One region of the Micromonospora sp. BL1 genome, then DNA from elsewhere that is predicted to be linked to it. Evidence: riboswitches for the same ligand, from Rfam matches in the RefSeq annotation. Region 1 holds a riboswitch; each other region holds the start of a gene.
What was found. A riboswitch is a leader RNA that binds a small molecule or an ion and turns the genes downstream of it on or off. The one in region 1 is predicted to bind cyclic di-AMP.
Positions count from the first base shown of each region.

Region 2: another riboswitch for cyclic di-AMP. It lies ahead of EAD96_RS12915 (hypothetical protein); the one in region 1 lies ahead of EAD96_RS30480 (hypothetical protein).
Region 3: another riboswitch for cyclic di-AMP. It lies ahead of EAD96_RS23230 (transglycosylase family protein); the one in region 1 lies ahead of EAD96_RS30480 (hypothetical protein).

Region 1 is NZ_RCVK01000416.1:47,279-54,971, reverse strand. It holds gene EAD96_RS30500 (BON domain-containing protein) at 1-576, opposite strand, end outside; gene EAD96_RS30495 (hypothetical protein) at 738-1,142, opposite strand; gene EAD96_RS30490 (STAS domain-containing protein) at 1,563-1,922, shown strand; gene EAD96_RS30485 (SRPBCC family protein) at 2,024-2,476, shown strand; gene EAD96_RS30480 (hypothetical protein) at 2,500-3,573, opposite strand; cyclic di-AMP (ydaO/yuaA leader) riboswitch at 3,578-3,708, opposite strand; gene EAD96_RS30475 (cation diffusion facilitator family transporter) at 3,852-4,766, opposite strand; gene EAD96_RS30470 (AAA family ATPase) at 4,858-6,975, opposite strand; gene EAD96_RS30465 (alpha/beta fold hydrolase) at 7,100-7,693, opposite strand, start outside.
Region 2 is NZ_RCVK01000222.1:19,889-27,581, forward strand. It holds gene EAD96_RS12905 (helix-turn-helix domain-containing protein) at 1-138, opposite strand, end outside; gene EAD96_RS12910 (carbonic anhydrase) at 306-959, shown strand; gene EAD96_RS12915 (hypothetical protein) at 1,017-2,045, opposite strand; cyclic di-AMP (ydaO/yuaA leader) riboswitch at 2,049-2,180, opposite strand; gene EAD96_RS12920 (YibE/F family protein) at 2,335-3,609, opposite strand; gene EAD96_RS12925 (SHOCT domain-containing protein) at 3,771-3,980, opposite strand; gene EAD96_RS12930 (metal-sensitive transcriptional regulator) at 4,106-4,405, opposite strand; gene EAD96_RS12935 (heavy-metal-associated domain-containing protein) at 4,486-4,692, shown strand; gene EAD96_RS12940 (hypothetical protein) at 4,728-5,699, shown strand; gene EAD96_RS12945 (cation-translocating P-type ATPase) at 5,717-7,693, shown strand, end outside.
Region 3 is NZ_RCVK01000308.1:7,761-15,453, forward strand. It holds gene EAD96_RS23215 (SDR family oxidoreductase) at 183-881, opposite strand; gene EAD96_RS23220 (helix-turn-helix domain-containing protein) at 915-1,391, opposite strand; gene EAD96_RS23225 (LLM class flavin-dependent oxidoreductase) at 1,439-2,800, opposite strand; cyclic di-AMP (ydaO/yuaA leader) riboswitch at 2,972-3,117, shown strand; gene EAD96_RS23230 (transglycosylase family protein) at 3,116-3,766, shown strand; gene EAD96_RS23235 (YbaB/EbfC family nucleoid-associated protein) at 3,953-4,402, shown strand; gene EAD96_RS23240 (M4 family metallopeptidase) at 4,559-6,622, opposite strand; gene EAD96_RS23245 (transglycosylase domain-containing protein) at 7,032-7,693, opposite strand, start outside.

The DNA.
Region 1 (7,693 bases):
GTCCAGCAGCACCGTGTCGCCGTGCACCCGCACGTCGACCTCCTCGGCCTCGGTGGCGCGGTTGCGGGCCAGCGCGTCCACGATCCGCTCGGCCAGGTCGCGGCCGTCGGCGTGCACCGCCGGGCGCACGGCGATGCCGTTGCTCACCCCGCGTACGCCGGTGAGCCGGGCGACCGAGCGTTCGGCGGCCCGCCGCTGGTACTCCCACTCGACCTCGCCGTGCAGCGTGACCCAGCCGTCGGCCACGGTCACCTGCAACGCCTCGATCGGCACGAACGCGTCCCACTCCAGCGCCCGTACGGCCGCGACGGCGATCTCCGGGTCCTCCCGCCCGGCCGCGGTGTCGATCCGGACGGCGAGGTCGTTGGCGACCGCACGGACCCGGGTGACCCGGTGCGCGGCCCGCTCGGCGGCCCACTTCTTGGCGTAGCTGTCCACCCGGCCGGTGAGCGTCACCACGCCCTCGGTGACGGTCACCCCGATCTCGTCCGGGCCGACCCGCGGCTCCCAGGTCAGCTCGTCGAGCACGGCGGTCTGGATGTCCCGGTCGGTACGCGTGACCGTGTCGGTGGCCATCCGGCTCTCCCTCCCGTCGATCGCGGCGCGGGCACGTGGTCCCGCACCCGCGATCCTGCGCGTGTCCCGGGTGAGCCGCCCTCGCCCGGTCCGGGTGAGGCAGCACGACGGCCGCTCCCGGGAGCCCCGGGAGCGGCCGTCGTCGCGTCGTACTGTGCGGGTCAGCCGTCCAGGCCGGCCGGGGAGTTCGGCCGGTCCACGTCCACGAACTCGATCTCGTCCGCGGCGCGGTCCCGGCTGCCGGCGGCGCGCGCCGCGGTCCCGGCGGCCCAGCCGATCGCCGCGCCGGCGAGCGCCGCCGCGATCAGCAGCGTCCAGGGCAGCGCGGGCCGGCGGCCGGCGAGCGCGTCGAACGCGAGACCGGCCCGGCGGCGTGCCTCCTCGGCGGCGCTGCCGACCAGGTCGGTGGCGTCGTCGGCCAGGCCGGAGGAGCTGCGGCGGGCGGTACGGGTGGCGTCGCGCACGCTGTCACCGGCGGAACCGGCGGCGGAGAGCAGGTGCTGCCACGCCTGGTCGGCGACCCGCTCGGCCTTGCCCCGGCGGTCCAGCAGGTTGGATCCGAACATCGTTCTACCTCCTCGGGTGCCGAAGGCCGGCGGCCACTTCGGACTCCGGTGTCCATCCGGCGGGTTCACTGTCTCGGGCAGTGCCCCACCGGCACGCCTGGCAAACCATGTCCGGGTCACGGGCGGCCCGGGCAGCGAACGGGACGAACCACCCGAACGCGCCGGACCGGTGCCCACGGGACGTGCGTGCGCCCGCTACCCTGGTCGGCGGATCGGCCGGGCCCGCCCGGCCGCAGGGTTGGCCGCGGCCCGCCCTGAAGGGGAAACTGGAACCCGGAGGTCCGGATTGGGTACGCCCAGGTGTGCCCAGTTCGCGAATTGCTCATCCCGGGGGGTGGCGACCGGGCCGTCGGAGGAATACGCTCGGTCGCGGCCCGCGTACTGATGAGGCGCCCGTCATGGGCGAGTGGAGGTGCTCGCGTGAGCCTGTCGATCGTGAAGTCGGTGCGGCCGGGTGGTGTCGTCCAGATCGCGCCCCGTGGGGAGATCGACGTCGACACCGCGTACGAGGTGCGGGAAGCGATCGCCGAAGTGCTCGCGAAGGGCCGCCCCTCGCGGATCGAGCTGAACATGCGGCTCGTCACGTTCATCGACTCGGTCGGCATCAGCGCCATGGTCGCGGGCTTCCAGACCTGCGAGGTCAGCGGCGTCAAGCTGGTGGTCACCGAGCCGAGCCGGTTCGTGCACCGGCAGCTCTGGGTGACCGGCCTGCTCGGCCTGTTCGGCGCGCCCGAGCCGTGGTTCGCCGACGACACCCCCGAGGTGCTGCCCGGCGCCTGAGCGCCGTTCACACCCCCTGCTGCCAGGGGACCTTCTACCCGTTGCCAGTCCGGCGTCGGTACGGGACGATCGTCGCGACGCACGACGGCGAGGGGGCCCGCTTGCAGAGCAGCGACAGCTTCAGCTACACCGTGCAGGCCCGGTGCACCCGGGCCGAGGCGGTGGCGCTACTGGGTGACCTGAGTCGCCAGGGCGAGCTGCATCCGCTGATCGTCCGGGTCCGGAAGCTGCCGGCCCGGCCGGGCGCGCTGGCCAGCTACGCGATCACCGACCGGCTGCAACTCGGCCCGCTGCACTTCCCGGTCACGTACCAGGCGGACGTGTTGATCGCCGGCGAGGACGAGGTGGTCACCGTGGCGCGGCAGCAGCCCGCGACGACGGTACGCAACCACACCCGCCTGCGCGACGAGCCCGACGGCACGGTACGCATCGACGTGGAGATCACGCTCACCGCACCGGCACCGCTGTTCGGGTACGCGTTCCGCCAGGCCCGGGCGGCTCACCTGGGCCTGGCGGCGCGTCTCGGAGCGACCCTGGAGGGCCGGCCGGCCTGATCCGGCCGCCCTCCAGGGCGCGCTCAGTACACCGACAGGTGCACGTGGTTGGTGTGGTCGCTGGACGGGTCGCCGTTGCCGCCGCTGTACGACTTCCACCCGCTGCTGGGCAGCCAGATCTGCTTGAACCAGATCACGTAGAGCACGGCGAGCGGGTCGGCGTTGCGCACGAAGTACGCGGCCAGGTTGTTGCCGTACGTCCGGTCGCCGCCGGTGGCCACGCCGCCGAAGCCGCTCTTCTGCGCGGCGAAGTCGCAGGCGCGCCCCTTCGGGTGCTCACCCGAGCCGCTGGGCCGGTGGCAGGAGACGTACCGGGTGAAGCCCGCCGCCTTGGCCTGTTGCAGCGCGTGCAGCGTGCGTGGGGTGATGCAGCCGTTCGCCGGGGTCGGGTCGTTGACGCTGCACGACTCCGACGGCCAGGAGCCGTCCGAGTTGCGCGGCGCGGGCTTCGCGTTCTTGCTGGAGGTGCCCTGGACGCTGCCACCGCCGCTGCTGCTGCGCGAGGCCCGGTCGTTCGCCACCTCGAGGGCACGCTCGGCCTGCTCCTTGCGCTTGCCCATCACCGCCACCTGCTTGCGCTGCTCGCGGATCTCGCCGTCGAGCTCGGTGCGGGTGCGGGTGGCCTCGTCACGGGTCGCGATCAGGTCGCGCAGCGTGCGGTCCTCGTGCGCGGCGACCTGCTCCAGCGCGGCGGCCCGGTCCATGAAGCCCTCCGGGCTGCTGCTGCCGAGCAGCGCCCCGGCGGTGCCGAGGCGGCCGTTGCGGTACGCCACGGCGGCGATCTCGCCGACCTTGGCGTCCCGAACGGCCAGTTCGGCGCCGACCGTCTTGAGTTGTTCGTTGAGTTGCTTCTGCCGGTTCACCGACCGGTTGAGCGCGGCCTTCGCCTCCAGCCAGCCCTTGCTGGCCGCGTCGAGCTGGGCGCGCAGTTCGGGCGTGCCGCCCTCGTCGTCGCCGGGCGCGGCGGCGAGCAGGCCGGTCGCGGGTGCCGCCGAGGCGGGGGAGGCCGGAACGGTCGCGACGCCGAGGGTCAGCGTCGCGACGAGCAGGGCCGCCAACCGGGCGGCCGTCCGTCGTACAGGTGCCACTGGGGGCATTCACACGTCCTTCCGTCAGCGCCGACCGGGTTAGCTGACGGGTTCGGGACGGAAGATCCCTACCGCTGACGCGGATGCACCCCACGTACGTGGTTCCCCGGCTCGTCCCTGCGGACGATTAGGCGACGGCCGCCCCACCGGGGCCGGTGGCGCCCGCGGGTGCGGCCGCGACCGAGACTACCGGCGCTGCCCGGGCACGGCTCCGTGGAGCAGTGCCACTAGGCGGGGCAAAACCGGCATAAGACTACATTAGCCACAGTGATTTAAGTGTGTCCTAATCACCACTCGGTCTGTCCGCACACTCCGGCCGACGCTCCGGGTTCGACCTGCAACGTGGCGTGATCGATGGAGAAGTCCTCGTGCAGGGCGGCCCGCGCGGCGGCCAGCACGCCGGCCGGGTCCACGCCCGGGTCGGTGGTCAGGTGCGCCGAGGCCACCTCCATGCCCGAGGTGAGCGTCCAGACGTGCAGGTCGTGCACCTCGGCCACGCCGGGTACGGCGGCCAGCCGGTCGTGCACGGCGGTCACCTGGAGGTGTTCCGGCGCGGCCTGCACCAGGATGCGCAGCGCGGCCCGGCCGAGCCGCCAGGTGCGCGGCAGGATGAACAGGCCGATCCCGACGGCGACCAGCGGGTCCGCCCACCACCAGTCGGTCACCGCGATGACCAGGGCGGCGGCGATCACGCCGAGCGAGCCGAGCAGGTCGCCGAGCACCTCCAGGTACGCCCCGCGCAGGTTGATGCTCTCCTTCGACCCGGCGCGCAGCAGCGCGAACGCGACGATGTTGGCGAGCAGGCCGAGCACCGCCACCACCAGCATCGGGCCGGCCAGCACCTCCGGCGGCTCGCCGAAGCGGCGTACCGCCTCGACCAGGACGTAGATGGCGACGGCGCCGAGCAGCACGGCGTTGGCGAGGGCGGCGAGCACCTCCAGCCGGTAGAGCCCGAACGTGCGCTGCGGGTCGGTGCCGGCCCGGCGGGTGGCGGTGATCGCCGCGAGGGCCATGCCGATGCCGAGGACGTCGGTGAACATGTGCCCGGCGTCGGAGAGCAGCGCCAGCGAGCCGGTGGTGAAGGCGGCCACCGCCTCGACCACCATCAGGGCGGCGAGCAGCGCGAACGCGGCCCAGAGGCGGCCCCGGTGGCGGTGTGCCGCGTTGGCCACCGCACCGCTGTGGTCATGACCTGCGCCCACGCCAACACCCTCCCTGCCGCGTACCGGCCCGGCCCAATGTATGTTCACATCGCTATGTATGCAAGTGAACTGTGGGTGGCGGCGGGGCCGGTCACCCCACCGGGTCGAGCGTGGTGAGGCGCTGGGTCGCCCGGGACAGCGCCACGTAGAGCGTGCGGACGCCCGAGCCGGGATCGGCCCGGATCTCACCCGGCGCCACCAGCACCACGCCGTCGTACTCCATGCCCTTGGCCTGAAGGCTGGTGACGACCTGGAGGCGGCCCGCGCCGAGCCCGCCCAGCCAGCCCGCCACCTCGTCCCGGCGCGGCACCGGCGTGATCACGCCGACGGTGCCCTCCACCTGCGCGAGCAGCGCCTCGGCCGCCTCGACGGTGGCCGCCGGCAGGTCGGCGGCGGGCACCGTGCGCTCGACCGGCGGCACACCCGTGGACCGGACCGCGGCGGGCAGCGGCAGGTCCGGGTAGAGGCGGCGGATCTCCGCCGCCGCCACCGCGAAGATCTCCGCCGAGTTGCGGTAGTTGGTGGTCAGCTCGTAGCGGTGCCGCTTGCGCCGGCCCAGCGCCTGGTCACGGGCCCGGTCCAGCTCCTGCGGGTCGCCGGTCCAGGCGGTCTGCGCCGGGTCGCCGACCACGGTCCAGGACGCCAGCCGCCCGCGCCGGCCGACCATCCGCCACTGCATCGGCGAGACGTCCTGCGACTCGTCCACCACCACGTGCGCGTAGTCGCGGTAGTCGTCCGGACGCTCCCGCGCCGCCGCGCGGGCGGCACGCTGCCGGTCGGCGTACGTGCTCAGCTCGCGCACGCCACCGGCGAGCTGGTACGGGTCGCGCTTGGGCCGGGCCCGCTGCACCGGCTTGCCGAGCAGCGCGTCCAACTCGTCCAGCAGCGCGATGTCGGCCACCGTCAGCCCCTCGGTCGCGAGGCTCCGGTACGCGTCGCCGAGCAACCGGATCTCCGCCGAGGACAGGATCCCCCCGGCGTAGCGGCGCAGCCGGTCCGGGCGGGCCAGCCAGTCCAGCACGTGCCGCGGGTGCAGCCGGGGCCACCACGCCTTGAGGAACTCGCGGAACTCCGGCCGCTCGATGATCTCGTCCTCGAACGCGGGCTGCTCCGGCAACCGGCCCACACGCAGCGTGCGGGCCTGCGCGTAGAGCGCGGCGAGCACCGCGTCGAACGCCGCCCGGCGCACCTCGTTGCGGCGCGCGCCCCGGGCCAGCGTCCGGTCCCGGATCGCGTCCAGCGCGGGGCGCTCCAGGCGCAGCAGCTCGCCCCGGTAGAGCAGGCGCAGCTCGGCGGGGGAGTCCGGCACCGCGTCGCGTACCGCGCGTTCCAGCACCCGGCGCATCCGCAGCGATCCCTTCACCGCCGCCACGTCCGGCGGGTCGGTCCGGGACGCGGACAGGCCGGGGAACAGCGAGCCGAGCGAGTGCAGCGTGGCGGTCTCCTCGCCCAGCGAGGGCAGCACCGAGGCGATGTACTCGACGAACACGCCGGACGGGCCGACCACCAGGATGCCGCCGCCGGCGTACCGCGCCCGGTCGGAGTAGAGCAGGTATGCGGCCCGGTGTAGTGCCACCGCCGTCTTGCCGGTGCCCGGGCCGCCGGAGACGATCGTGACGCCGTTGCCGGGGGAGCGGATCGCCTCGTCCTGCTCGCGCTGGATGGTGGCGACGATGTCCCGCATGCCCCGGCCGGTGGCCCGGGACAGCGTGGCCAGCAGCGCCCCGTCACCGACCACCGCCATGTCCGGCGGCGCGGCCTCCGGGTCCAGCAGGTCGTCCTCGATCCGGGTGACCTTCTCCGAGGCGGACTGGATCGTGCGCCGGCGCACCACGCCGCGCGGCTCGGCGGGCGTGGCCTGGTAGAACGCGGCGGCGGCGGGTGCCCGCCAGTCCACCACCAGCGTCTCCGCGTCCACGCCCCGCACACCGAGGCGGCCGACGTGCAGCACCTGCCCGGTCCGCAGGTCCAGCCGGCCGAACACCAGTCCCTCGTGCTCGGCGTCCAGCACGTGCCGGCGCTGGGCGGCGTGGAAGACCATCGCGTCCCGCTCGACCAGCGCGCCGAAGTTGCCGACCCGGGCCAGCCGGTAGCCCTCCCGCTCGGCCTCCGCCGCGGACCGGCGCAGTTCGGCCAGCCGGGCGTACACCCGGTCGAGGTGGCGCTGCTCGGCGGCGATCTCCCGGTCCAGCGTGGTCTGGTCGGTCAACGCGGATGCTCCTGTGTTCGGAGGGCACGACGGGCTGAATGAGGGTACGGGCCGCCGGCAACCGGCACGCCGGGGCATGCCGCGCACGTGGCGTACGTCGGTGCCGCCCGGAGGTGGGGAACGCTCAGAGGCGGGTCGCGGGACGGGCCGCCAGCACCCGGTCCAGCACGCCGGAGAGGGCGGCGTTCACCGCGTCGGGGCGCTCCATCATGAGCATGTGCCCGGCGCCCGGGCAGACGGTCAGCTCCGTGGTGGGCAGCGCCGCCGCGATCGACTCGGCGCAGGGCGGCGGGGTGAGCCGGTCCCGGTCCCCGACCAGCGCGGCGGCCGGCAGCCCGCCGAGCGCGGCGAGTGTCTCCAGCCGGTGCTGGGCGCCGATCGAGGCGCGGAAACCGCCGATCGAGCGCAGCGTGGCCCGGGCCACCGCCGAGGTGACCAGCCGGATGTCCGCCGGGTCGCAGCGGTCGCCGAACAGCATCCAGCGAATGCTCGGGCGCAGCGCGCGCAGCAGGGCGTGCGGGGGCCGCCAGCCGCCGCAGCGGGCCAGCACCCCGGCGCCGGTGGTCTCGGCCAGGCGGATCAGCCGGGTGATCCGGGGGGAGAGACCGTACGCGGTGTGCGTGTGCCCCTCGGCGGTGGTGGAGACGAAGACCAGTCCGGCGGTACGCGCGGCGAACCGGTCGGGGTGGCGGTGGGCGTACTCCATCACGGTCATGCC
Region 2 (7,693 bases), on a different contig from region 1:
GCCCACCTCGTCGGCCACGTCGCGCAGCCGGGCGGTGGGGTTGCGCGCGATCGCGAGCAGCACGTGGCCGTGGTTGGTGAGGAAGGTCCAGTTACGGCGGCTCCCGTCCTCAACTGGTGTGGTCGCCATGGTGGTCATGCTATGGCCACCGCCGCCACCGGCCGAATCGGCGCGGGCCGAGGGCGGGTGGCAACGGGAAAGTATGAAATGCGTATCACGAATCTTGACGGGCCCCGAGGTGCGTGTGACCGTGGGTCGCGAGGCCGTTCGGCCCGGTAGTTCCCCAGGTAGACGAGGTGAGGGACATGACGCCGAGCACCCCGGAGCAGGCACTGACCGAACTGCGTGCCGGTAACCACCGGTTCGTCACCGGTGCCCCGCAGCATCCGAATCAGGACGCCGGGCACCGCGCGGCTGTCGCCGACGGCCAGCATCCCTTCGCGGTGATCGTCGGCTGCTCCGACTCACGGCTCGCCGCCGAGATCATCTTCGACCGCGGTCTCGGTGACCTCTTCGTGGTGCGTACGGCCGGGCACACCGCCGGGCCGGAGGTGCTCGGCAGCGTCGAGTACGCGGTCACCGTGCTCGGCACGCCGCTCGTGGTGGTGCTCGGGCACGACTCGTGCGGCGCGGTCCAGGCCGCCCGGGAGGGGTTCCGGACCGGGGCCGCCCTGGTCGGGCACCTGGGCGCGGTGGTGGACGCGGTATCGCCCAGCCTGCTGCGCGCCTCCCGCCAGGGCGTCAACGACCTCGACGGCATCATCGACGTGCACATCGCGCAGACCGTCGAGACGCTGCTGGCCCGCTCCGCCGTGCTGGCCGAGCGGGTGGCGGCCGGGCGGTGCACGGTGGTGGGCATGTCGTACCGGCTCGCCGGCGGCGAGGTGCGGACCGTGGCGCAGTCCCCGGCCCCGCTGCCCGCTCCGGCGGCGCCCGCCGACCCGGCGCTGGCCGGCTGAGCCGCCGGGAAGACGAAAAGGGGCCGCCCGAGGGCGGCCCCTTTTACCGTGTCCGGGTCAGAGCAGCGACATGTGGACGTGGTCGGTGTGGTTCGACGGTCCGCTGTACGAACTCCAGCCGGTGGCCGGGAACCAGATCTGCCGGTTCCAGATGACGTAGTAGATGCCCAGCCGGTCGGCGTTGCGGATGAGGAACGCGGCGACCTCGTTGCCGTACCGGCGGGTGTCGTTGTTGTGCCAGGGCGCGAAGCCGCTGTTCTGGAGCGACCAGTCGCACGCCTTGCCCTTGGGGTGCTCCCACGGCCCGCCGGGCCGGTAGCAGCCCACGAAGCGCTTGAAGCCCGCGCGCCGGACCTCCTTGTACGCGTGCAGCGTGCGCGGGGTGACGCAGCCCGACGTGGTGGGGTCGTCCTCGCTGCACGACTCGGCCTTCCAGCCGCCGTCGGCCGTGCGGCCGGGGGCGATCTTGGCGACCGGTGAGGTGGCGGAGACCAGGCCGCCGGTGAAGCCGAGACCGCCGACGAGCTTCAGCGCGCGCTCGGCCTGCACCTTCTCGCGCTCCATCGCGTTCTTCTGCTTCTCCTGCTCGCGCACCTCGGCGTCGAGCGCGATCTTGGCCTGCTCGGCGCGGGTCTTGACCGCGTTGATGGCGGCCAGGCGCTGCGCGTTGAGGAGGTTCAGCTCGTCCAGGGCGTTGACCCGGCGGACGAACGAGTCGGGTGAGTTGCTCTCCAGCAGCATCGCCATGGCGCCCATCCGGCCGGTCCGGTAGGACTGGGCGGCGAGCTGGTTGACCTGCGGGCTGAGCGCGTCGAGTTCGGCCTGTGCCGTCTTCACCTCGGCCGCCAGCCGCCGCTGGCGGTCCTGCGACTTGGCGAGCTTCGCCTTGGCCTGGAGGAAGTTCCGGTTGGCGGCGTCGATCGCCTCGGTGATGAGCGGCGGTTCGCCGTCCTCCTCGTGCCCCGAGGGGGTGCCGGGTGCCGCCGCGGTGGGGGCCGCGGTCGCCGGGGCCGGCCCGGCCAGCACTGCCAGCGAGGTCAGCACGGCCACCACGGGTGTCAGCCAGCGGCGCAGGGGTGCCGTCACAGTGTTCCCTTCCGTCGGCCGCCGACCGGGTTAGCTGACGGGTTCGGGACGGAAGTGGCCCCTACCGCTGTCGCGGATTCACCCCATGTACCTGGTTCCCCGGCTCGCCCGCGGGCGATTGGGCGGCGGCACCGCTGGCGCCGGTGCGCGCCTTCGGCGGTGACCGGCAGCGAGGTTACCTGACAGCACTCCTGAGGATCTACGTCCGGAAGCCGACCAATAGCGAGATTTCGCCGTGGCGCACCGTGACCAGCGTCGCGTTTGAGATCGATGGTCACGCTGCGGAGTGTCACCATGCGGCCTCCGTGCTCTTCCCGCCGCCGAGCGCCTCCAGCGCGTCGTCCCGTCCGGCCGGCGGCCGGGCCGCGGGTGGCGCCGGCTCCGCGCCGCGCGAGCGCCGTCCGGCGGTGGTCACGACCGCGGCCAGTCCGGTCGTCAGCGGTACGGCGGCGATCAGGCCGAGCGTGGCCACCGCGCTGCGGACGATCTCCTGGGCGAGGAACTCGCTCGTGAGGATCTCGCTCACCGGGCGGGAGTCGGCGACCAGCAGGAGCAGCAGCGGCAGCGAGGCGCCCGCGTACGCCAGCACGATGGTGTTGACGGTGGACGCGATGTGCGCCCGGCCGACCCGGGTCGCGGCCCGGTAGAGCTGCCGCCGGGACAGGCCGGGGTTGGCGTGCGCCAGTTCGGTGACGGTGGCCGCCTGGGTGACCGTGACGTCGTCCAGCACGCCCAGCGAGCCGATGATGATGCCGGCCAGCAGCAGGCCGTGCAGGTCCACGTCGCCCTGGAACATGGACAGCGTGGTGGCGTCCTCGCTGCCGAATCCGGTCAGGTGGGTGGCGGACGTGGCGAGCAGGCCGAGCACGCCGGTGACCACCAGGCTGCCGAGCGTGCCGAGCACCGCCACCGACGTCTGCGCGGTGACGCCGTGGGTCAGGTAGAGCACCACGAACATGATCAACGCGGCGCCCACGATCGCCACCAGCAGCGGAGGCTGACCGGCGCCGATGCCCGGCAGCACGAAGCCGAGCAGGATGGCGAAGCTGGCCACCAGGCCGCCGAGCGCGGCGAGACCGCGCCAGCGGCCGAACGCCACGATCGCGGCGGCGAAGAGCACCATCAGCCAGATCAGTGGCGTGCCGCGCTGGTGTTCGGCGATGTTGTAGGACTTCACCGCCGGGTCGGCCGGGTCGGTCAGCTCGACCAGGACGACCTCGTCGCCGACCGCGACCCGGGGTGCGCCCGGCCCGGCCGGGATCGGTGTCTCGACCTGCCGGCCCGCGTCCGGGCCCTGCTCGACGGTCGCCGTCACCGTGCCGCAGGGGCCACCTGCGCCGTCCGGGGACTCCGGGGTCGGCGGGCAGGGTTCGGTGACCACCCGGGTCACGGTGCCGTGGTAGCGGGGGACGTCCGCGCCGCCGACCGGCTCCCGGTCCTGCCGGGGCCAGAGCACCAGCGCCGCGATCACGGTGATCACGAACAGCGGCACCACCACGGCGACGAGCAGCCGTCGTACGCCCGGCGGCGCGGCGGGTGCGGGGTGGGTGTGGTCGGCACCCATGGCGTCTCTCCCAACGGTCGCGGCGACGCCTGGTCCGCCGGACCGGTCTGGTCACCCGGCCGGCGTGGACGTGTCGACCACGTCCGGGTCGTCGCCCGGCCATGGTAGGCAACCCGGCCGGGCGCTTCCGGGCACCGTGACCGTGACGCGCTCCGCGCGGATCAGCCCAGGCCGGCCCGGCGTCGCCGGTACTCGTCCTCGTCGATCTCGCCGCGGGCGTACCGCTCGTCCAGGATGCGCCTGGCCGTCGTCGGGCCCAGGTACTGCGGGCCGGTCCACCGCACGGCCGCCCAGACGAGCCCCGCCAGCACCGCGAGCACCAGCAGGGACCAGATCCACATCCAGCCCATCATCGGGCTCTGCCACATCATCGGGCCGCCCTCCGTCCGTCGCCGCGGGTCCGCCGGGCCGGCCTGCCCGCCACTTCGACGGTACGACCGGCACGACCGCGTCGGCGCGGGTCGATGTGCCCCGCTACGAGGGCCGGAGGTCCCGCTCAGCCGCGCTTCATCAGGCGGCCGACGGCGGCCATCATCTCGGTCGCCATCTCGTCGGCCCGGCCCTCGGCGGCGCCCTCGTGCATGCAGTGCCGGGCGTGGCCGTCGAGCAGGCCCAGGCCGACCTTGTCCAGCGCCGCCTGGATGGCCGAGATCTGGGTCAGCACGTCGATGCAGTATCGGTCGTCCTCGACCATCTTCTCGATGCCACGGACCTGGCCCTCGATCCGGCGGAGCCGGGCGAGGAGTTGGTCCTTGCTGGCGGTGTAGCCCCGGGTCGGGCTGGACGGCGCGGTCATGAAACCGAGGATAGCGTACCCCTCGGGGGTATGCTAACGTTCCGAACGTACCCCTGGGGGGTATCAGATCGGAGGGCGAGATGGAGACCACCTACCAGGTGAGCGGCATGACCTGCGGGCACTGCGTCAACTCGGTGAGCACCGAGCTGAGCGCACTGCCGGGCGTCACCGACGTCCAGGTCGACCTGGCCAGCGGCCGGGTCACCGTCACCAGTCAGAACCCGCTGGACGCGGACGCGGTCCGCGCGGCGGTCGACGAGGCCGGCTACGACCTCGTCGGTGCGTGACGGGTCCGACGACCCGTAGAAACCGAGGAGACACCATGAACACGGCGACGAAGCTCAGCGGCTTCGCCCTCGGCCTCGTGGCGGTGTTCGGCGCGGCGTACGGGATCGGCAACCTGGCCGATCCCGTCGCCCCGGCCGCCGAGACCCGCCACGACGACAGCGACAGCGACCACGGGGCCGGCGACACCGGCCACGGTGACGAGAGCGGCGCCTCCGCGCACCTGCCCGGCGGGCTGCTCGTCTCCGAACGCGGCTACACGTTCCAGCCCGCCACCGCCCCGGCCGGGCAGTTCGCCTTCCGGATCACCGGCCCGGACGGCGCGCCGGTCACCCGCTTCGAGGTGGCCCACGACAAGCGCATGCACCTGATCGTCGCCCGCCGGGACCTGTCCGGGTTCCGGCACGTCCACCCGGAGATGACCGGCGACGGCACCTGGCGGGTCGCCTCGCCGCTCGGAGGCCCCGGCGTCTGGCGGGCCTTCGCCGACTTCACCCCCGAGGGCGGCGAGCCGCTGACCCTCGGCCTGGACGTCACGGTCCCCGGCGAGCTGACCGCCAGGCCGCTGCCGGCGCCGGTGACCAGCACCACAGTCGACGGCTACACCGTCACCCTGGCCGGAACGCCGGAGCCGGGCCGCACCAGCCGGCTCACGCTCTCCGTCAGCCGCGACGGGCGGCCGGTCACCGACCTTCAGCCCTACCTCGGCGCGTACGGGCACCTGGTGGCGCTGCGGCAGGGCGACCTGGCGTACCTGCACGTGCACCCGGAGGGGATGCCCGGCGACGGGCGCACCCCCGCCGGTCCGGCGATCACGTTCGCGGCCGAGGTGCCCTCCGCCGGGGCGTACCGTCTCTACCTGGACTTCCGGCACGGCGACGCGGTGCACACCGCCGAGTTCACCGTCCTGGCCGGCGACCGGACCGCGCCCGCGCCCGCCGCGCCGGCATCCACCACCGCACCGACCCCGGACGCCGGACACGGCACCCCGGGGCACGGGCACAGTTGAGCGCCGGAGGTGCCGCGATGACTGCCACGGGAAAGGCGCTGCCCACCGCGCCGAACCTGATCGAACTGGCGATCGGCGGGATGACCTGCGCGTCCTGCGCCGCCCGGATCGAGAAGAAGCTCAACCGGATGGACGGCGTCGAGGCGACCGTGAACTACGCCACCGAGAAGGCCACCGTCCGGTACGCCGACGACATCGCGCCGGCCGACCTGATCGCCACCGTCGAGAAGACCGGCTACACCGCAGTGGTGCCGCCGCCGCCCGAGCAGGCGGACGCCGCCACGGCCGGGGAGCCGGTGGACGAGCTGCGCACGGCGCGTACGCGGCTCTGGGTCTCCGCCGTGCTCACCCTGCCGGTGATCGTGCTCGCCATGGTTCCGGCCTGGCAGTTCGACTACTGGCAATGGGCCTCGCTCACCCTGGCCGCCCCGGTGGTGGTCTGGGGCGGGCTGCCGTTCCACCGCGCCGCGCTGGTCAACCTGCGGCACGGCGCCGCGACCATGGACACGCTCGTCTCGCTCGGCACGCTGGCCGCGTTCGGCTGGTCGCTCTGGGCCCTGTTCCTCGGCACCGCCGGCATGCCCGGGATGACGCACGCGTTCAGCTTCGCCATTACCCGCGGCGACGGAGCCGGCAACATCTACCTGGAGGCCGCCGCCGGGGTGACCGTGTTCATCCTGGCCGGGCGGTATTTCGAGGCCCGCTCCAAGCGCACCGCCGGGTCGGCGCTGCGCGCCCTGCTCGAACTCGGCGCCAAGGACGTGGCGGTGCTGCGCGACGGGCAGGAGACCCGGATCCCGGTCGGCCGGCTCGCGGTCGGTGACCGGTTCGTGGTCCGGCCCGGCGAGAAGGTCGCCACCGACGGCGTGGTCGAGGAGGGCACGTCGGCGGTCGACGCCAGCATGCTCACCGGCGAGTCCGTGCCGGTCGAGGTGGGGCCCGGCGACGCCGTGGTCGGCGCGACTGTGAACGCCGGCGGCCGGCTGGTGGTCCGGGCCACCCGGATCGGCGGCGACACGCAGCTCGCCCAGATGGCGCGGCTGGTGGAGCAGGCGCAGACCGGCAAGGCGGCGGTGCAGCGGCTCGCCGACCGGATCTCCGGCGTGTTCGTGCCGATCGTGATCGCGCTGGCCGCCGGCACGCTCGGCTGGTGGCTCGGCACCGGCTCCGGGCCGACCGCCGCGTTCACCGCCGCGGTGGCCGTACTGATCATCGCCTGCCCGTGCGCGCTCGGCCTGGCCACGCCGACCGCGCTGCTCGTCGGCACCGGGCGCGGCGCGCAGCTCGGTGTGCTGATCAAGGGGCCGGAGGTGCTGGAGTCCACCCGCCGGGTCGACACAGTGGTGCTGGACAAGACCGGCACCGTCACCACCGGCCGGATGGCGCTGGCCGAGGTGCTGCCGGCCGACGGAGAGGACGCCGCCGAGCTGCTCCGGGTGGCCGGCGCGCTGGAGGCCGCCTCCGAGCACCCGATCGCGCGCGCCGTCGCCGAGGCTGCGGCCGAGGCCGGGGCACTGCCGCCGGTCGGCGAGTTCGCCAACGCCGAAGGGCTGGGCGTGACCGGCACCGTCGACGGCCGGACCGTGGTGGTCGGCCGGGCCCGGCTGCTGCGGGAGCGGGGTCTCGACGTACCCGAGGAGGTCGTGCGGGCCGCGACCGGCGCGGAGGCCGCCGGGCGGACGGCGATCCTGGCCGGCTGGGACGGGCGGGCCCGCGGTGTGCTCGCGGTGGCCGACGCGGTGAAGCCGACCAGCCGGGCGGCGGTCGCCCGGCTGCGTGAGCTGGGCCTGAAGCCGGTGCTGCTCACCGGCGACAACACCACTGTGGCGAAGGCGGTGGCGGCCGAGGTCGGCATCGACGAGGTGATCGCGGAGGTGCTGCCCGCCGACAAGGTCGACGTGGTCGAGCGGCTCCAGCGCGAGGGCCGGGTGGTCGCCATGGTCGGCGACGGGGTGAACGACGCCGCCGCGCTGGCCCGGGCCGACCTCGGGCTG
Region 3 (7,693 bases), on a different contig from region 1:
GCGCCGAAGTGGCGGCATCCCACGGGCTCTGACCCGGCCACCTCGGCGAGCTGGTGTTGATCACGCTGGGGTGTCCCAGAGTGGGGGAGGCTGGTCCCAGATGGAGGGACCTCGGGCGGTAGTTGTGGCAGCGGAACCGTCTTGCCGAGGTGGCGCCGCCACCTCGGCGAAGACGGGTCGGCTCAGGGGAGTGCGGGGTAGAGCGCGGCCACGCCGCCGGACAGTCCGGCCTGGACCCGGCGGGCGACGTCGTCGGCCAGGATCTCGTAGCTGTCGGACTCGATGCCGTCCGCGGCGAGCCGGGCGACGTCGGCCGGGTCGGCCTTCGGGCCGGGGACGGCGGCGGCCATCTCGGTGTCCATGTAGCCCACGTGCAGGCCCGCGACACGGACGCCCCGGCCGGCCAGCTCGACGCGCAGGGCGTTCGTCATCGACCACTCGGCGGCCTTCGCCGCGCCGTACGCGCCGACGCCGGGGAACGTGAACCAGGACAGCGCCGACAGCACGTTCAGGATCGTGCCGCCGCCGTTGGCCGCGATCCGGGGCGCGAACGCCCGTACCACCGACAGCGTGCCGAGGTAGTGCGTCTCCAGCTCCAGCCGGATCTGCGCGAGGTCGCCGTCGAGCAGGTCGGTGCCGGTGCTCACGCCGGCGTTGTTGACCAGCAGCGTCACGTCACCGGCCCGCTCGGCGGCGGCGGCCACCGACGCTGGGTCGGTGATGTCGAGGCGTACCGGGGTGACGCCGGGCAGGTCCACGGTGTCCGGGTTGCGGGCGCCGGCCCAGACGGTGGCGCCGCGCGCGACGAGTTCGGCGGCCAGGTGCCGGCCGAAGCCGCGGTTGGCGCCGGTGACCAGGGCGGTGCTTCCAGCGATCTTCATGGTCTCGCTCCGAGGTGTGGTGGGGAAGGGAGGTCAGGCGGACAGCAGGCCCGGACCGGGCAGGACGGCCAGTTCGCCGGGCGGTACGTCGTGCCCGGCGTCGCAGCGCAGCCGCGCGTGCACCGGCGCGCCGCACTCGTCGTGGGCCACCCGGACCGCCGGGCCGGCCTCGTCGGCGGCGTACGCGTCGCCCCACTGCCGCAGCGCGACGAGCACCGGGATCAGGTCGCTTCCCTTCGCAGTGAGCACGTACTCGTCGCGGGTGCGCTGCCCGGGCTCGCGGTAGGGACGCCGGTCGAGCAGCCCGTCGGCGACGAGCTGCTTGAGGCGTGCGGCGGCCACCGGCTCGCTGACGCCGACCCGCCGGGCGAAGTCGTCGAAGCGGCGGGTGCCGAACGACGCCTCCCGCAGCAGGAGCAGCGTGGTGCGGTTGCCGACCACCTCGAGCGCCCGGGCGATCGAGCAGTTGGCGGTGGACCAGGAGTCACGCTGCGCAAGGAGGTCCGTCATGGCGTCGACGGTACCCCCCTGACTTAAGGAACCAAAAGTCAGCTACCTCACAGCTGGCCGGGGAAGAAACCGTGCCGGGCCAGCGGCTCGACGATCTGGTGCTCCTCGTACGACAGGTGCGACAGCAACGTGTCGGTGAGCAGGTCCACCGCCTCCTGGAGTCCGGTGAAGTCGCCGGGCCGGCGGACCAGCTCCACGAGTGCCCGGTCCACGCTCTCCACCACGCCGTGGATCACCACGTGCTCCTCCTCCAGGCGGTCCAGCACGGCGGCCAGCCCGGCCTCGGATCGGCGCAGGTGCGGGAAGATCGAGGCGTCCTCCAGCCCGTGGTGCTGGGTGACCATCGTGCAGTAGGCCGCGCAGTACGCCCCGAGCGTCCAGTTGTTCTGCCGCATGGTCATCTCGTTCAGCGCGGCCCGCGCCCGGCCCGGCGTGACCGAGCCCTGCTTGACCTGTTCCAGCAGGTCGCGCACCTGGGCCAGCTCCTGGCGCAGATGGTCGTGCACGTCCACCAGGTGCTGCCCGGCGGCGACCAGCTCCCGCACGGCGGGCGCGACCTCCTGGCCGAAGATCTGGATCGCGCGCGGCTCGTCGCTGCCGAGGATGAACGTGGTGATGCCGTGCTCCAGCGTGAGCCCGGCCAGTTCCTCCACCCACTGCTCCGGCGGCCCGGCCAGGAAACCGGCCGACGAACGGGCGAACGTGCCGGTCACGTTGAGCATGCGGCGGATCGCGGCCGGGTCGCGCCCGGCGGCCTGGGCACCCTCGTCGACGAGCGCGTTCAGGGCGGGCAGCTCGTCGGGGCCCTTCGGCAGGTACGACAGGGACGGCAGCCAGCCGTCCGCGGCGCGGCCCACCAGGCGCAGCATGCGCGGCTTGTACGCGCCGACCCAGATGCCCACCGGGTGCGCCGGCGCCGGCCCGCGCTTGGCACCGACCACCCGGTAGTGCTCGCCGTCGACCCGGATCATGCCGCGCCGGTCGGTGTCCCAGACCTCGCGGATCACCCGGATCGCCTCGTCCAGGGCTTCGACGGCGGCGCCGGGGGACAGGCGCCGCCCGCCGGTCGCCTCGATCGCGTCCCAGAACGCGCCCGCGCCGAGCCCCAGCTCGACCCGGCCGCCGGTGAGCAGGTCCAGGCTGGCGATGCTGCGGGCCAGCACCACCGGCTGGCGCAGCGGCAGGTTGAGTACGTTGCCGGCCAGGCGGATGCGCTCGGTGGCGGCGCCCACGTAGGACATCAGCGTCCAGGTGTCCAGGAAGCCCGGCTGGTACGGGTGGTCCTGGAACGTGACCAGGTCCAGCCCGACCTGCTCGCAGAGCCGGGCGAGCGCCACCACCTGGTCGGGCTGCCCGGCGGCGGGGGTGAGGAAGCCGCCGAAGGTCAGCTCGTGTCCGTGATCGGTCATCCGTCCCGTCCTCCCGTGATCTTGCCTGGCCCTGCCACCGTAGCGCCGCCGCCGGTAGCCCGGCCGGGTGAAGAGCATCACAAGAAGTGGACGATCGTCGCAAAACGCTCCTAGCGTCGGTTTCGTTCGCAGACGCGGACACCGCGGGCCGGAAACGCCAAATCCCGCCGCCGTCCCCGGTAACCGAACCTCGCGCGGGAGCGGGGGAACCACGCGTTCCACGGTGCATCGTCACCTCGGGGTGAAGCCGCCACCGGCGGCCGGGCTCCTCGGCCCGAACCCGACAGCTCACCTCGTCGGCGTGGAGGAATCCACATGGCAACTGAATACTCAGCCCGAAGCCGCCGTACCGCTCTCGGGGCGGTTCTGGCCGGCGCCGCCGTCGGCGCCGCGACCCTCTTCGGCCCGGCCGACCCGGCCAGCGCGGGCGTCAACTGGGACGCGGTCGCGCGCTGCGAGTCAGGCGGCAACTGGAAGATCAACACCGGCAACGGCTACTACGGCGGGCTCCAGTTCTCCCGCGCCACCTGGAACGGCTACGGCGGCAAGAAGTACGCCGCCCGCGCCGACCTGGCCAGCCGCTCCGAGCAGATCGCCGTCGCCGAGAAGGTGCTGCGCGGTCAGGGCATCGGCGCGTGGCCGGTCTGCGGCAGGAAGGGCGGCTCGGCGAACGCCGGGTCGGCCGGGGCCGGCGAGCGGGCCACCACGAAGGCCACTCCGCGCAAGGCCGCCCCGGAGCGGCCGGCCCCGCGCAGGGCCGCGCCGGAGCGGCCCGCGACGAAGGCCGCGCCGCAGCCCACGAGCGGTGCCGGGACGTACGTGGTCCGGCGCGGGGACACCCTGTCGGAGATCGCCGTGGCGCAGCGCGTCGACGGCGGCTGGCGTGCCCTGCACGAGCGCAACCGGGCAGTGGTCGGCGACGACCCGGGCCTGATCTTCCCCGGTCAGCGGCTGCGCCTGCGCTGACAGCGGCCGGAGAACGCCCGGCCGGTCCGTCCGGCCGGGCGTTCACCCGTCCGCGACACGCCGCGTCGCCGGTGTCCGGCCTGCTCGCGGCGCCGGGGCGCGGCCCGCGACAGCCGGTGACCGCGATTCGTCGGAGCCGGTTGCTAGGGTCACGGTGCTCGGCTAAGACGTGAAGAAAGCGCGGAAATGACCAACGACCCGTTCTCGGCGGCCGCGAGCCTCGACGAGCTGCTGACCCGCACGCAGCAGGCGCTCACCGCGATGCGCTCCCGGGCCTCGGCGCACGCCGACGGCGAGCCGGGCGACCTGCTCCGCGCCGAGGGCACGGCCGCCGGCGGGCGGGTCCGCGCGGTCGCCGTCCAGGGTGGCCGGCTGGATTCCGTGACGGTCGACCCGGAGCTGGCCGGCGAGCGCCTCGACGTCCTCTGCGGACACCTCGTCACCGCCGCCAACGCCGCGCTGTCCGAGCTGGACGCCCAGGTCAGCGCGTCGGCGCGGGCCGACGCCGACGCGCTCGCCGCACGGCTCGGCACCATGGGCGACCAGGCCGAGCTGTTCGGCCGCGCGATGCACGAGGCGGCCGCGCGGATCCACCGCGACCGCGGCACCCCGTCCCGGGCCGGCCGCCCGGCCTGACCCGACGGCCGCGTGGCGCCGCGACCCCGCGACGCCCGGCACGGCCCGGCCGGCACGACGAGGCTCTGGCACGACGAGGCTCTGGCACGACGAGGCTCTGGCACGACGAGGCGGCCGGCCGCCGGGAGGACGACGACCGGCCGCGCTACGCCACGGTCAGCTCAGGGTGACCGCGGTGTCGTCGACGACGAAGGACGTCTGCAACGAGCTGTCCTCCACGCCGCTGAACGAGATGGTCGCCGTGGTGCCCGCGAGCGACGAGATGTCGAAGGACCGCTGCACGTAGCCGGTGGCCTTGTTCAGGTTGGAGTAGGTGGCCAGCGTGGTGCTGCCCGCCTTGACGGTGAGCTTGTCGTACGCGGTGCTGGTGGTCGACTCCGCGCTGTCGACGTGCAGCCAGAAGCTCAACGTCGCCCGGCATCCGGCGGGGATCGTCACCGACTGGCTGAGCGTGTCGGTGTGCGACGAGCCGTACCCGTCCAGCCACGCCTTGTACGAGCCGCCGTGTGCGGCCTGGCCGCTGTCGGTGGTGATGACGCCGGACGAGGCGCTCCAGCTCACGTTGCCCGACTCGAAGCCCGGGTTGGCGAGCTTGTTGCCGGAGCAGCCGCCCGACGGCGGAGTGGTCGTGGTGCTCGGCGTGGGCGTCGGGGTGCCGCCGGCACAGGTCGGCTCACCCGACTGGGCCGGTACGCTGACCGCGGTCCACGCCGCCTTCACCGCGTTGAACTCCGTGCAGCCGCTCGGGTAGAGGTTCTTCGCCGCCTGCAACGTCCACACGCGGTACTTCAGGTAGGACGAGGACGACGTCTTCAGCAGCATCGCGTTGTACATGATCTTCATGGCCTTCTGGATGCCCAGGCCGGTCACGCTGCTGCCGTTGCAGGTGGAGCTGGAGGGCTGCCCGTTGGTCGGGCTGCTGCCGTTGGCCAGCAGGTAGAACCAGTGGTTGCCCGGGCCGGCCGCGGCGTGCACCTCGGTCGACGGGATGCTGCTGGAGTAGCAGTTCGGGTCGCCGAGCGCGGACGGGTTGTACATGTTGCGGATCGGGCCGGAGCCGACCAGGTTGATCTTCTCGCCGACCAGGAAGTCCGGCGCGTCGTAGCTGGACGGCTCGTTGGCGAACCACTCGGTGGCCGCGCCGAACGTGTCAGCCACGAACTCCTGCGTGCCGCCGCCGGAGATGCCGCCGGGGGTGTTGTCGTCGATGCCGTGGCCGATCTCGTGCGCCACCACGTCCAGCGAGCTGATCCACTGACCGGCGGTGTTCTTGCCGATCTGCACCTGGCTGCCGTCGTAGTAGGCGTTCTGGTCGTTGAGGCCCACCCGGATCGGCCAGTAGCCGCCGTTGCCGTTGGCACCGTTGCGGCCCAGCCACTGGGCGAGCATCTTGTGCTCGGTCTGCGCGGAGAACAGCGCGTCCACGCAGCCGGTCTCCTTGTTGGTGGCGGTGCCGTTGCCCCAGACGTCGTCGGAGCCGCTGAACGTGGTGTTGTTCGCCGCGTCCTGGCAGCTCAGGTTCGTGACCGTCGGGTCCTTCATGGTGTACGTCGAGCCCGACTGGGTGGTGTTGAGCGTCAGCGGGCTGGGCCCGTTCCAGGCGCCGGTGCCGGTGCCGCGCACCACGTGCTCCTGCTTGCGCAGGACCGCGCCGGTGCGGGCGTCGACGTCGACGGTGAGCCGGCTGGGGCCGTCCGCGCCGGTGCCGCGTACCGTGGTCTCCCAGGCCAGTGCCGGTGCGGCGCCGAGCGTGTAGACCACGAGCGTGGTGCCCTCGACCGCGTTCACGGTCGTGAGCTGGGCGCGCGCCGTCTTTGCGGCGGCGTCCCGGGTCAGCGCGGGCGTGGTGGCAAGGGCGCCGATGGGCCGCTGCTGGGCGACCGAGGCGTACTTCAGGTTGCCGGCCGCGTCCGTGGCGAGCACGAAGTCGCCGCCGACCACCGGCAGGCCCTTGTAGGTGCGCTCGTAGGGCACGTACTGGGTGCCCTCGGAGGAGATGACCGGCTTCTGGACGAACGCGTCGTCGGAGCCGGCCTGCAGGTAGGCGGGACGGTTCGCGACCAGGGCACGGGCCGAGTCGGCGGCGGTCGCGCGGGCCTGGGCCGGGTCCGGGGCGGCGGGCCCGGGTGGCGCGGCCTGCACGGCCGCGGCGGTGCCGGCAGCGAGGATGCCGGCCGCGGCCGCGCCGGTGAGCGCGGCGAAGCGAGGTGAGAGTTTCACGGGGGTTTGCTCCTGTTCTACAGGCGCGCCGCACGGAGCCCGGTGGGGACGGGCGGCGCGGTGGTGCGAGGCAGGGTGACGGCCGGTCACCGGAGCTGCCGGCGTGGCTCCGGGTCGACAGATCGACCGTCGTGAGTCGCCGGGGGTCGGCGGCTCGCTGGTGCACAATCACACGCCGCCCGAGCCCGGAGCAATGGGTGACCTGGGCAACGGCTGACAGTCGGGCGTGTCGCCGCGCGCGTCGATTCAGGCAACCATGATCTTCAATAGGCCCTGATCAGGGCGAACATCGCCGACTGTGGATGGGCGGGCGTGCAAATTGCGGACGTTGCCGCTGTGTGCGAATGGCGCGCATAGACGCGAGGCCGCCGTGCGCGCGGCCGGGCGGCCGATCCGCCGCCCGGCCGGGTCAGCGCGGGCCGCGGGTACGCGTCGGCGACACGGTGGGCAGCGGTGGAAGCGACGGCGTCAGCGTCGGCCGCGACGTCGGCCGACCGGTCGGGCCCGGGCTCGGGCTCGACGAGGAAGGGCTCGGGCTCGGCGACTCCGAGGGCGTCGGCGCGGCGGTGGTCGGCGGCGGTGGCACCGACCGCGTCGGCTCCGGGGTCTCGCCGGGGAACGCCGGCTCACCGAAGCGGTACTTGCCCGGGTCGAGCTTCATGGCCGCGGTGGCCCGGTTCATGAACTGCCGCCAGATCGGCGCGGCGCCGGTCGAGCCGTATACCTCGTAGCTGCCGCCCTTCGTCCGCAGCGGCTTGCCGTCGGTGGTGCCCAGCCAGACGGCCGAGGCGAGCGCGCCGGTCCAGCCGACCATCCAGGTGTGCACGTTCTGCGTGGTGCTCTGCCCCGCCTGCCACGTGCCGGTCTTGCCGGCGGAGTCCCAGCCGTTGCCCAGTTCGGCGGCCCGCACCCGACGCAGCGTCCAGTCGAGCTGGTCGATCGCCTCCCGGTCCAGGCCCAGGTCCGTCGTCCGCAGCTGCTCGGTCCACACCTCCTCGTCGTCCTTGGTCACCGACCGGACGAAGTGCGCGTCGGCGCGCTTGCCGCCGGCCGCGAACGTCGCCATCCCGT